DNA from 3 places in the Kitasatospora sp. NBC_00374 genome. Region 3 is predicted to be linked to each of the others. Evidence: riboswitches for the same ligand, from Rfam matches in the RefSeq annotation. Region 3 holds a riboswitch; each other region holds the start of a gene.

Evidence for each region. A riboswitch is a leader RNA that binds a small molecule or an ion and turns the genes downstream of it on or off. The one in region 3 is predicted to bind cyclic di-AMP.
Region 1: linked by a shared signal. The riboswitch ahead of OG871_RS21050 (M23 family metallopeptidase) and the one ahead of OG871_RS11705 (NlpC/P60 family protein) in region 3 are both predicted to bind cyclic di-AMP.
Region 2: linked by a shared signal. The riboswitch ahead of OG871_RS13760 (peptidoglycan DD-metalloendopeptidase family protein) and the one ahead of OG871_RS11705 (NlpC/P60 family protein) in region 3 are both predicted to bind cyclic di-AMP.

Annotation. Positions count from the first base shown of each region.
Region 1 is NZ_CP107964.1:4,666,613-4,669,876, reverse strand. Features, by position in the region: gene OG871_RS21055 (hypothetical protein) at 1-516, shown strand, start outside; gene OG871_RS21050 (M23 family metallopeptidase) at 506-1,426, opposite strand; cyclic di-AMP (ydaO/yuaA leader) riboswitch at 1,438-1,599, opposite strand; gene OG871_RS21045 (YiaA/YiaB family inner membrane protein) at 1,817-2,107, shown strand; gene OG871_RS21040 (4-oxalocrotonate tautomerase family protein) at 2,139-2,348, opposite strand; gene OG871_RS21035 (alpha/beta fold hydrolase) at 2,511-3,264, shown strand, end outside.
Region 2 is NZ_CP107964.1:3,063,079-3,066,342, reverse strand. Features, by position in the region: gene OG871_RS13765 (DUF6348 family protein) at 98-877, opposite strand; cyclic di-AMP (ydaO/yuaA leader) riboswitch at 1,491-1,651, shown strand; gene OG871_RS13760 (peptidoglycan DD-metalloendopeptidase family protein) at 1,657-2,640, shown strand; gene OG871_RS13755 (YDG/SRA domain-containing protein) at 2,839-3,264, opposite strand, start outside.
Region 3 is NZ_CP107964.1:2,617,566-2,620,829, forward strand. Features, by position in the region: gene OG871_RS11700 (NlpC/P60 family protein) at 1-481, opposite strand, end outside; gene OG871_RS11705 (NlpC/P60 family protein) at 732-1,817, opposite strand; cyclic di-AMP (ydaO/yuaA leader) riboswitch at 1,828-2,015, opposite strand; gene OG871_RS11710 (NlpC/P60 family protein) at 2,404-3,264, opposite strand, start outside.

The DNA.
Region 1 (3,264 bases), 2.0 Mb from region 3:
CGGCGGGCCGACCTGGTGACCTGGCCCCGGCTGTACGCCCTGCTGCTGTGGGCGGACGGCGTGGACACCGCCGACCCGGACGCGGTGCGTGCCTGGCTGGACGCCTTCCGGGAGCTGCCGGAGCAGCAGCGCCTGGAGGCGTTCGCGGCGGTTCCGGGCCTGGACGCGGAGGAACGGGACGGCGGTTGGGGGCCGACCCGGCTGCTGATGATCGGAATGGCGACGGACGGCGCGCGGCTGCTGCTGGAGCAGGGCCTGATGCAGCGCAGCTACCGGAACCTGGCCGAGCTGACGGCGCTCGGCCGGCCGATGCCCGAGGAGCTCTCCGGGGACTTCGAGGGCTTCGAGGCGACGGTGGCCGTGGAGGCGCTGCGGCTGTACGGGGAGTGGACGGTGCCCGGCCTGCCGGCGCTGCTGGTCGAGGAGTACCCGGACCTGGCGCCGGAGCCGGGCAACGACGAGATCGAGGCGTACCTGGCGGACCAGGCGTCGGCCGTCCAGGAGCCTACGGATTGAGGCCGTGCGCCTGCATCCAGGCGAGCGGGTCGACGGGGGCGCCGCCGTCGGGGCGGACCTCCAGGTGCAGGTGCGGGCCGGTGACGTTGCCGGTGGCGCCGACCGCGCCGAGCACGGTACCGGGGGCGACCGGGCCGTCGGCGGTGGCGATCCGGGAGAGGTGGCAGTACCAGACCTCGGTGCCGTCCGGCAGGGTCTGGATGACCCGGTAGCCGTAGGCGCCGGACCAGCCGGCCGAGGTGACGGTGCCGGCGGCGACGGCGGTGACCGGGGCGCCGGTCTGCGCGGCGAAGTCGAGCCCGGTGTGCAGGTGCGACCAGTAGGAGTCGGACTGCCCGTAGTGCGCGCTCAGGGTGTAGTCGGCGACCGGCGGGGCGAGCGCGACCCGCGGGGCGTGGTCGGCCTGCTCCCGGGCTTGCACCGGGGGCCGGGCCTGGACCGAGGGCTGGGCCTGCACCTGGACCGAGGGCTGGACCTGGACCTGCTGGGCGGCGCGCTTGGCCTCGGCCTCCTGGGCGGCGGCGAGCCGGGCGGTCTCCTCGGCGCTGCTCCGGCCGTCGGCCTGCTGCTGGATCCGGGCGGCGAGGGCCAGGCCCGGGTCGGCGGCGGGCGCCTGGGCGGCGGCCGGTGCCTGGTCCTGGTCGAAGGAGTCGGCGGCGAAGACGGCGGGGGCGGGGGTGGGCGCGGGGGCGGCCTGGGCGGAGGACGCGGCGGCGAAGCCGGTGGCGCTGAGGGCCGCGGTCATCGCGGTGACGCCGAGCAGTGGCCCGCTGCTCCTGGCCTGACGGGGCATCCGGTGCCGGGCCGGGTCGGCGTTCTGGTCCACCGGGTGGACCGGGCCCACCGGGACCGGGTGGTCGAGCAGCTGGATCCCTGCGGCCGTGCCCTGGAGCGGGTGCGTCGACGCCACGGAGGCGTGCTCCTTTCCTTCCCTCTCGCCGACCGGGTTAGCTGACGGGTTCGGAGCAGGAAGGTCTCCTACGGCCTGGCCTGGGCCTGGCCGATTCACCCCAAGGAACGTGGTTCCCCGGCTCCCCGGGCCCGCCGGTGAAGGCGTGCCCGCGGATTGAGCGATGGCGCACGGTGCCGTCTGGGTACGGCGTTTCGTACCGCGCTGCGTTATCGAAAGTTAATCCTATGCGCCCCATGATTCCAAGCGCCTCGGCGGAGAGAATGCGACCCGGCCGGGCGCCCGGGGGCGGTTCGCCCGCTTTCGGGCCGACGCCCGTGACGGACTGCTACCGACCGGTTGAGTATCCGTACTCATGTGCCGGGAAAGGGACTTGGAGACCCTTTCGACATGAGCACAAAGATGCAGTCCAGGACCACGGCCGCGTACTTCGTCCAGGCCGTCATCTCCTTCGCCCTCGCCACCGCCGCCCTCGCCGCCGGGATCGCCTATCTCCCGGTGGACTCCTGGATGCGGGGTTTCCTGGCCGTCGGCCTGCTGTACGAGATCACCTCGGCGTTCACCCTGGCCAAGGTGATCCGCGACCGGCAGGAGGCCGACGAGCTGACCACCCGGGTGGACCAGGCCCGGCTGGACAAGCTGCTGGCCGAACACGACCCGTTCCGGATCGAGGGGGCCTGACTCCCGCCCCGGCCGCGCTCCGCAGCGCGGCTCAGCCGACCTCGGCGGCCTTCGCCTTCCGTGCGGCGAAGGTCTCGCCGCCGGCCGACCAGTGGGTGGCCGGGACCTCCTCGACCGCGACCCAGATCTTCTCCGGGTCCACGCCGGTGACCGTGGCGTAGGCCTCGGTCAGGGCCCGGACGATCTCGGCGTTCTGCTCGTCGCTCCGTCCGGACAGCTGCTTGACGTTGATGAAGGGCACGACGCCTCCTGGCGCTCGAACGGGCACGGGCACTGCGATCAGCCGCACGCTACCCCAGGGCAGCGGCCACCCCTTGACGGCTAAGGCTATTAGCCTTAGCTTTGGAGCTACAGGGGTTCGCCGAACCGGTCGAGCGCCCGTCGAGGAGCTCAGGAGGCAGCAATGACCAGCACCAGCACCCGGTACGTCGACGTCCCCGGCGGCCGGATCGCCTTCGACGACTCGGCCACCGGCGCCGGCCTCCCCGTCGTCCTGCTCCCCGGCATGCTCGACAAGCGCACCGCCTACCGCCAGCTGGTCCCGCTGCTGACCGCCGCCGGCCACCGGGTGATCACCATGGACCTGCGCGGCCTGGGAGAGTCCTCGACCGGCTTCACCGACCACTCCCCGGCCGCGATCGCCGAGGACGTGCTCGCCCTGCTCGACCACCTGGGCATCGAGCGGGCCGTGCTGGTCGGCAACTCCTACACCGGGGCCACGGTGGTCAGGCTGGCCGGCGACCGGCCGGAGCGGGTGGCCGGCATCGCGCTGATCGACGCCTTCATCGAGAACCTCCCGCCGAACGCCTTCCAGAAGGCCCTGGTCAAGACCCTCGGCGCGGCCGTGGTGCGGTTCCCGGCCCTGTGGGGCGCGGCGCAGCGGCTCTACTTCCCCACCGCCCGGCCCGCCGACTTCGACCAGTACCGCGCCGGGCTGGTCGCGATGCTGCGCGAGCCCGGGCGCAGGGCGGCCGTCCGCGGGTACGTCGCCGGCGACTCCGCGCCGGTCGGCTGGTCCTCCGCGGTGCGCTGCCCGGCCCTGGTGATCATGGGCGGCAAGGACCCCGACTTCCCGAAGCCGGAGGTGGTGGCGGACCGCCAGGCGGCCGCGCTGAAGGCCCGTAAGGTGATGATCGACGGCGGCGGCCACTACCCGA
Region 2 (3,264 bases), 450 kb from region 3:
CCGGGTCCGTCGGTCGGGGCCGGGCGGCCGGTGCGCCGTCCGGCGCTCTGTCCTGCCCTCGCGCAGGACCGGGGGCGGGCGGGCGGGCCGCCCCGGGCTAGCCGCGCTGCGGTCTGGCGCGACGCCAACGGTCGAGCAGCCTCGGGCGCCGGCTCACGACCGCTGTCTCGGCGGGCTCGGCGCCGCCGCCCGCCCGCGCCGCCGGCTGCTCGGCGGACTCGGCCACCAGCAGGATGAACAGCCTTGCCCAGCAGAGCCGTTCACCCCGCGGCCAGTCCAGCGCGCGCAGTGCGGCCGAGGCCCGGTCGGAGACGACGCCGTTCACCCGGACCTCGGCGACGTCCTCGCCCGCCCGGCCGCCGAGGAACAGCTTCACACCGTTCACCTGCGGCCCGGTCAACTCCTGGCGCAGCGCGTCCGCCAGCACCGGCAGCGGCTGATGGTCCGCGAGCCAGTCCGCCAACTGACGTGACCCGAAGCCGAACACCGCGGCCGGACCCTGCACCGCCTGCCAGCCGGGCAGTTCGGCCGAGCGGTAGTGGTCGCCGTACTCGCCCCGGCGGTCCAGCAGTTCGACCACGGCGGTGGCCGTGGTGGTGGCCCACATCCGGACGGCGTTGTCGAGCTGTTCCTCCTCGGTCCGGCCGAGCCCGGCCGCGCAGTCCCAGACCACCGGGCCGTCGGCGCGGCCCAGATGCAGGACATAGCCGAGGTCGACATGGCCCGTCCCGCCGTCACCGGGGTGCTCCCGTACCGCCACGGCCGTGGTGCCCGGCCCTCGCAGCAGCTCGCCGTCGACCGTGAACCCCTGTCCGAAGCGCGCCATTTCGCGGATCACGCTGCGCTGTATGACGTCCAGTCGGTGCTCCGGGCGCACAGGCCGGCTCCTTGCTCAACGGTGGGGGACTCGAACGCGTGTGAGGCTATCGGCCGCCACCCGGTCGCGGGAAACCAGCGGACAACTGGCGCCGTCTCAGGTACCGCCGGGGCGCGTGGAGCGGGCGCGTCGGCCGCCGTACGGGGGCGGGCGGGCCGGTCGGATGGGGTCGGGAGGCGCGGGGGCGCGGGAGGCACAAGAGGGGCGCGCGGGAGGGGCGCGGGAGGCGCGGGAGGGGAGCGGGCCTCCGGGGGCGACGGGCGACGGCCCGGGGGCCGTACCGGTGGTGAAATCCGTGACGGCGGGCACCGGGACGGGTGACGGGAGTCACCTTCGATTCCACGTCGACCACCTGACGGTGATATAGCCGTCGCGTGGCGTGAAATTCGGCACTCCCTGTGCGTGTGCGCATTCCCGGAGTGAGCGAATCGGCTGCGGTCGGCCTCAAGGTCACAGCGGAGCGTGACTTTCGGCCCAAGTGATCTTATGTCCGTTTCGTTCCTTACGCTCCGTCACTTGCTCCGTACACGCTTCATGGGTTTTGCTTCGTGACCTGCCCGGCAAACGCCGGGCGGGGCCACCGGGCGGAACGCCGAGTCCTGCCGCTGCCCGGGGCCGACGCACACCATCCGTGCACGGCAGGAGCGGGGGACCCAAGGTAAGTGCCGTTCCGGATTCTCCGGGCCGGCTTGGGGTGAAGCCGTGTCTTTTTCACGGCCGGGCGATCTCCCGTCCGAACCCGACAGCTCACCTCGTAGGCGTCGGAGAGGAACCGCTCAATGTCCGCTAAGGGCAAGCACCGTCGTCCCCGTCTGTCCCGTCTGACCCGAATTGCCGTCGCCACCGGTGTCGTCACCGCTGCCGTCGCGCTCCCGGCGACCGCCGCCCAGGCCCACGGCACCTCCGCCGACGCCCACGGCGCCGTCTCCGCCCCGGCCCCGGCCGCCGCGCCGGCCGCCCCGGCCGCCGCCCAGACCCCCGCCGACCACAGCTACGAGGTCGTCCACGGCGACAGCCTGTCCAAGATCGCCGACGCCCAGCACGTCGACGGCGGCTGGCAGAAGCTGTACCAGGACAACCGTCAGGTCGTCGGCGACAACCCGAACCTGATCTTCCCGGGCCAGAAGCTGAACGTCGCCGGCCACGCCGCGGCCCAGGCTGCCCCGGCCGCCCCGCAGGCCGACACCTCGAAGGCCTCCCGCTCCGAGCACCGCGCCCCGGTCACCCCGGCCCCCAAGGCCGAGACCGCCAAGCCGGCTGCCGCCAAGCCCGAGGCCCCGAAGCCCGCCGCCGCCAAGCCGGCCGCGCCGAAGACCCAGGCCCCCGCGGCCCCGGCCGCCTCGGCCCCCGCCGCCACCTCGGGCTACGTCGCCCCGGTCAGCGGCCCGATCGGCACCCCGTACCACCAGGCCGGCTCGGCCTGGTCCAGCGGCTACCACACCGGCGTCGACTTCGTCGTCGGCACCGGCACCTCGGTGAAGGCCATCGCGGCCGGCACCGTGGTCTCCGCCGGCAACGGTGGCGCCTACGGCAACGAGATCGTCATCAAGCACGCCGACGGCAAGTACTCCCAGTACGCCCACCTGTCCTCGATCGGCGTCCAGGTCGGCCAGACCGTGACCGCCGGCCAGCAGATCGGCCTCTCCGGTGCCACCGGCAACGTGTCCGGCCCGCACCTGCACTTCGAGATCCGCACCGGCCCGGCCTACGGCTCCGACATCGACCCGGTGGCCTACCTGGCCGCCCACGGCGTCAAGGTCTGATCCCCGGACCACCCAGCCGTACCCGCCGGAGGCCCGGCCCGGGACACCCCGTCCCCGGCCGGGCCTCCGGCATGCCCAGGTCTGGACGCTGGCCCGGTGCGATCTGACCGATGGTGGCGACCAAGTCGGCCGCGGGCGAGCCAACTTCTGCGCTGGAGATCGTCCTTGCTTGTGCTGGCGAGGGGGGAGGCTTCGGTGTCAGCCCGATATCCAGCGCCCGCGATGTTGCCGGACGAAGCGCACGTCGATCCGGTGCCGTGGGTGGGTCCGCAGGGCGGCCAGCTCCTGATGCGTCAGCCCGTCGATGACCCGGAGGTCATCGGTCAGGTAGCGGGCTCCGTTGTCGAAGAGCACGTGGCAGTTGGGACAGAGGCAGAGCACGTTCTCAGTGACGTCAGGTCCACGGTGCGGTCGGCCGAGGGCCTGAATGTGAGCGCCTTCGCTGTAGGTGGATCCCCCCGGGATCTCCAGCGTGAGGGCGCAGAGCTGGCACTGTCCGCCGTGCCACTGCTTCACCTGCTGGATGACCACGCTGTTGCGGACGGACCGCTGGACCGTGAAGGTTCGGGTGCGCGCCGGCTGATGGGGGAGGTCGCCATGGAACGGCACCACATCCTCGGCGAC
Region 3 (3,264 bases):
GGCGCTGGCGGTCCAGCACCTGGCGCAGGGTGTCGTTCTGCCGGGCCGTGGCCTGGTCGAGCGCGCGGGCCCGGGCCAGGTAGGCGGCGGGGTCGGAGTCCAGCATCAGCCGCACCCCCGGGTTCATCACGCCCGAGCGGTACTGGGCACCGGCCAGTGCGCCGAGGTCCTGGCGCAGCCGGTTGAGCTCCTCCTGGCCGCCCGCGATCTGGCTCTGCAGCGCGGCGGCCTCGGTCTGCAGGCGCCGCTGGCACTCCTGGGCCGCGTTGTATCGCTCCGAGGCCTGCTCGGCCTCGTCGTAGAGCTGGTCGACCTGGGCCTTGACGTCCTTCTTGGCGATCGGCTCGGCCGGCGGGCCGGGAAGGGCCTGGGCGCTGCCCGCGACCGTCACTCCCAGCGCCGTGGTGGCCGCGGCCGTGACGGCCAGTGCGCGGGCGAGCCGCCGGACGCCTGGCAGTTGGGGACGGCGGTGCACGGTCATGCTTCGGCGACTCCGTTCCTGCGGCCGGGCCACCGCCGCCGCCCGGGGGTGGGCGGCCGTCCGTGCGGAGGTCCGGGGGCAGACGTTAGCGAGTCATGGCGAGCTAGTCCAAACCCCTCCAGTAGCGAATATTTGACCACTAATCGGACAGCTGCCCCATCGCGCGGTCCCGCCGCAGGCCGGCGGCCACAACGCCACCGGCCCGGCCCTCACGGGGAGGGCCGGGCCGGTGGACGGAGGTGAGGCGAGGTCAGGGCCGCACGATCGCGTTGATCGACGCCATGGTGGCCGACTCGTAGCGGACCACGGCACCGGTGTGCGGCGCGTGGATGACCTGCCCGTTGCCGACGTACAGCGCGACGTGGCTGGCGTCGCTCTTGTAGATGATCAGGTCGCCCGGCTGGGCGTTGGCGATGTTGGTACCGACGTTGGTGCCGGCGCCCCGCTGGTCCTGCGAGGTCCGCGGCAGCGACACGCCGGCCTGCGCGTAGGCCCACTTCATGAGGCCGGAGCAGTCGAAGCTGCTCGGGCCGGCCGCACCGTAGGAGTACGGGCTGCCGAGCTTGGACTGGGCGGCCGCGATCGCGGCGGCGGCGTGCGTACCGGCCGGCACGTTGACGGCCACGTCGGTGCGGGCCGAGTCGCGGGAGGCCCGCTCGGTGCTCGGGGCGGCGGCGGTGGCCTTGGCCTTGGCCTCCGCGGCGGCCTTGGCCTCGGCGGCGGCGAGCTCGTCGCGCTCCTTCTGGGAGAGCGACTCCAGCAGGGCCGTCGCCTTGGCGATCTTGGCCTGGACCTCCTCCTTGTCGGCCTTGAGCCGCTTGGTGGTGGCGTCCAGCTCGGCGAGCTTCTGCTCGGCCTCGTGCTTCTGCTGGTCGAGCTTGCCCTGCTCGTCCTTGAAGGCCTTGAGCACGTCGGCCTGCGAGCTGCCGACCTGGTTCATCGCGCCGGCCTGGTTGAGGAAGGAGTCCGGGCTGGCCGAGAGCATCAGCTGCACGGTCTGCGGGATCCCGCCGGTGCGGTACTGCTCGGCGGCGATCTCACCCAGGCTGCCCTGAATGGTGCTCACCTGGGCCTGCTGCCGGGCGACCTGGTCCTGGATCTGGGAGACCTGCTTCTGCAGGTTCTGCTCCTTCTCGACCGCGGCGTTGAACTCCTCGGTCTTGACCTCGGCCTGCTCGTTGAGAGCGTCGACCTGAGCCTTGACCTGGTCCTTGGTCGGGGCCGGGTCGGCGTGCGCGCCGGACTGCGACGAGAGCGCCACGGCGGTGGCGGCAGCGGCGGTCAGAATCGAGACACGGGCCCGGCCGGCGGGCTTGGGACGACGATGGGACGCCACGAAGGCGGACTCCTTCTTCCTCACACCGCCTACCGGGTGAGCTGACGGGTTCGGGCCGGAAGACACGCCCTACAACGCCTCACCGACTGCCCGTCAGGCACGCGGACCACGTCCGCGCACCGCTCCGGCGGTCGACCTGGCGCCGATTCACCCCGAGGAACGTGGTTCCCCGGCTCCGATACGCAGCACCCCGACAGGGGCTTCCCCGTGGGCAGTCAGGCTGCCCAGCTGCTTCTCGGACTCGGCGGCGACCACCGTTGCCACCCGGCTGGGTGGACGACTGGGCGGCGGTCCGTGACCTGACCCTAGTAACCCATCCGTGATCCGTTCAAATCCTTGTCAGAAAAAAGGCGGAATCCTTGCCATGTTCGATTGGGATTACGACCGACAGTGACAGAACCCCTACCCAGGGCTGATAAATATTCAGCATATGGTCGCAAAATGAAACGCCCGGACGTGTCGGAGATCACAGCGGGATCTCGACCCGGTCCGGGCGTGTCATGGAGCGTCAGTTAGCCCTTGAACAGGGCAAATGTCCGAAATGGGACGGGGTGGACGGGGCGTCGGCCCGCGCCGGATACCTGCCTCAGACCCGGCGGATGGTCTTGATCGGCATGGCGTCGGCCTTCATCACCTTGACCACGTCACCGGTGCGCGGGGCGTGCACCACCAGGCCGTTGCCGATGTACATCGCCACGTGGTGCGCGTCGTTGTGGTAGATCACCAGGTCGCCGGGCTGGGCATTGGCGACGTTGGTACCGACGTTGGTGCCGACGGTCGCCTGGCTCTGCGAGGTACGCGGCAGCGAGACGCCGGCCTTCGCGTAGGCCCAGACCATCAGACCCGAGCAGTCGAAGGTGCTGGCGCCGGTGGCCCCCCAGACGTAGGCCGAACCGCGCTTGCTCATCGCGGCATCGACCGCGACGGCGGCATAGCCGCCGGGTGCGGGAAGGTTGGAGAGGTCGAAGCGGTCGTCGCTGCGCGAGGCCCGGTCGCCCATCACGGCGGCCCGGTCGGCCGCGCTGAGCTGGCTGAGCAGCTTCTGCGCGTCCTTGAGCTTGGACTGGACCTCGGTCTTGGCGTCGTTCAGCGCCTGGGTGCTGCGGTCCAGCTCGGCGAGGACGGCCGCGGCCTCCTGCTTCTGCTGGTCCAGCCGGCGCTGCTGGTCCTTCAGCGACTTCAGGGTGTCCGCCTGGGTGCTGGCGGCCTGCTCGAAGCTGGACGCCTGCGCCAGGTAGCCGTCCGGGTTGGTGGAGAGCATCAGCTGCATCGACGGGTCCATGCCGCCGGAGCGGTACTCCTGGCCGGCCACCGCGGCCAGCCCGGAGGCCAGCTCGGTCATCTGGCCCTGGCCGCGCGCGACCTGGTCCTGCAGCTGGTCGGCCTGCTTGCGCAGCTGGTCCGACCGCTCCTTGGCGCCGTTGTAGCGCTCGGCGGCCTGCTCCTG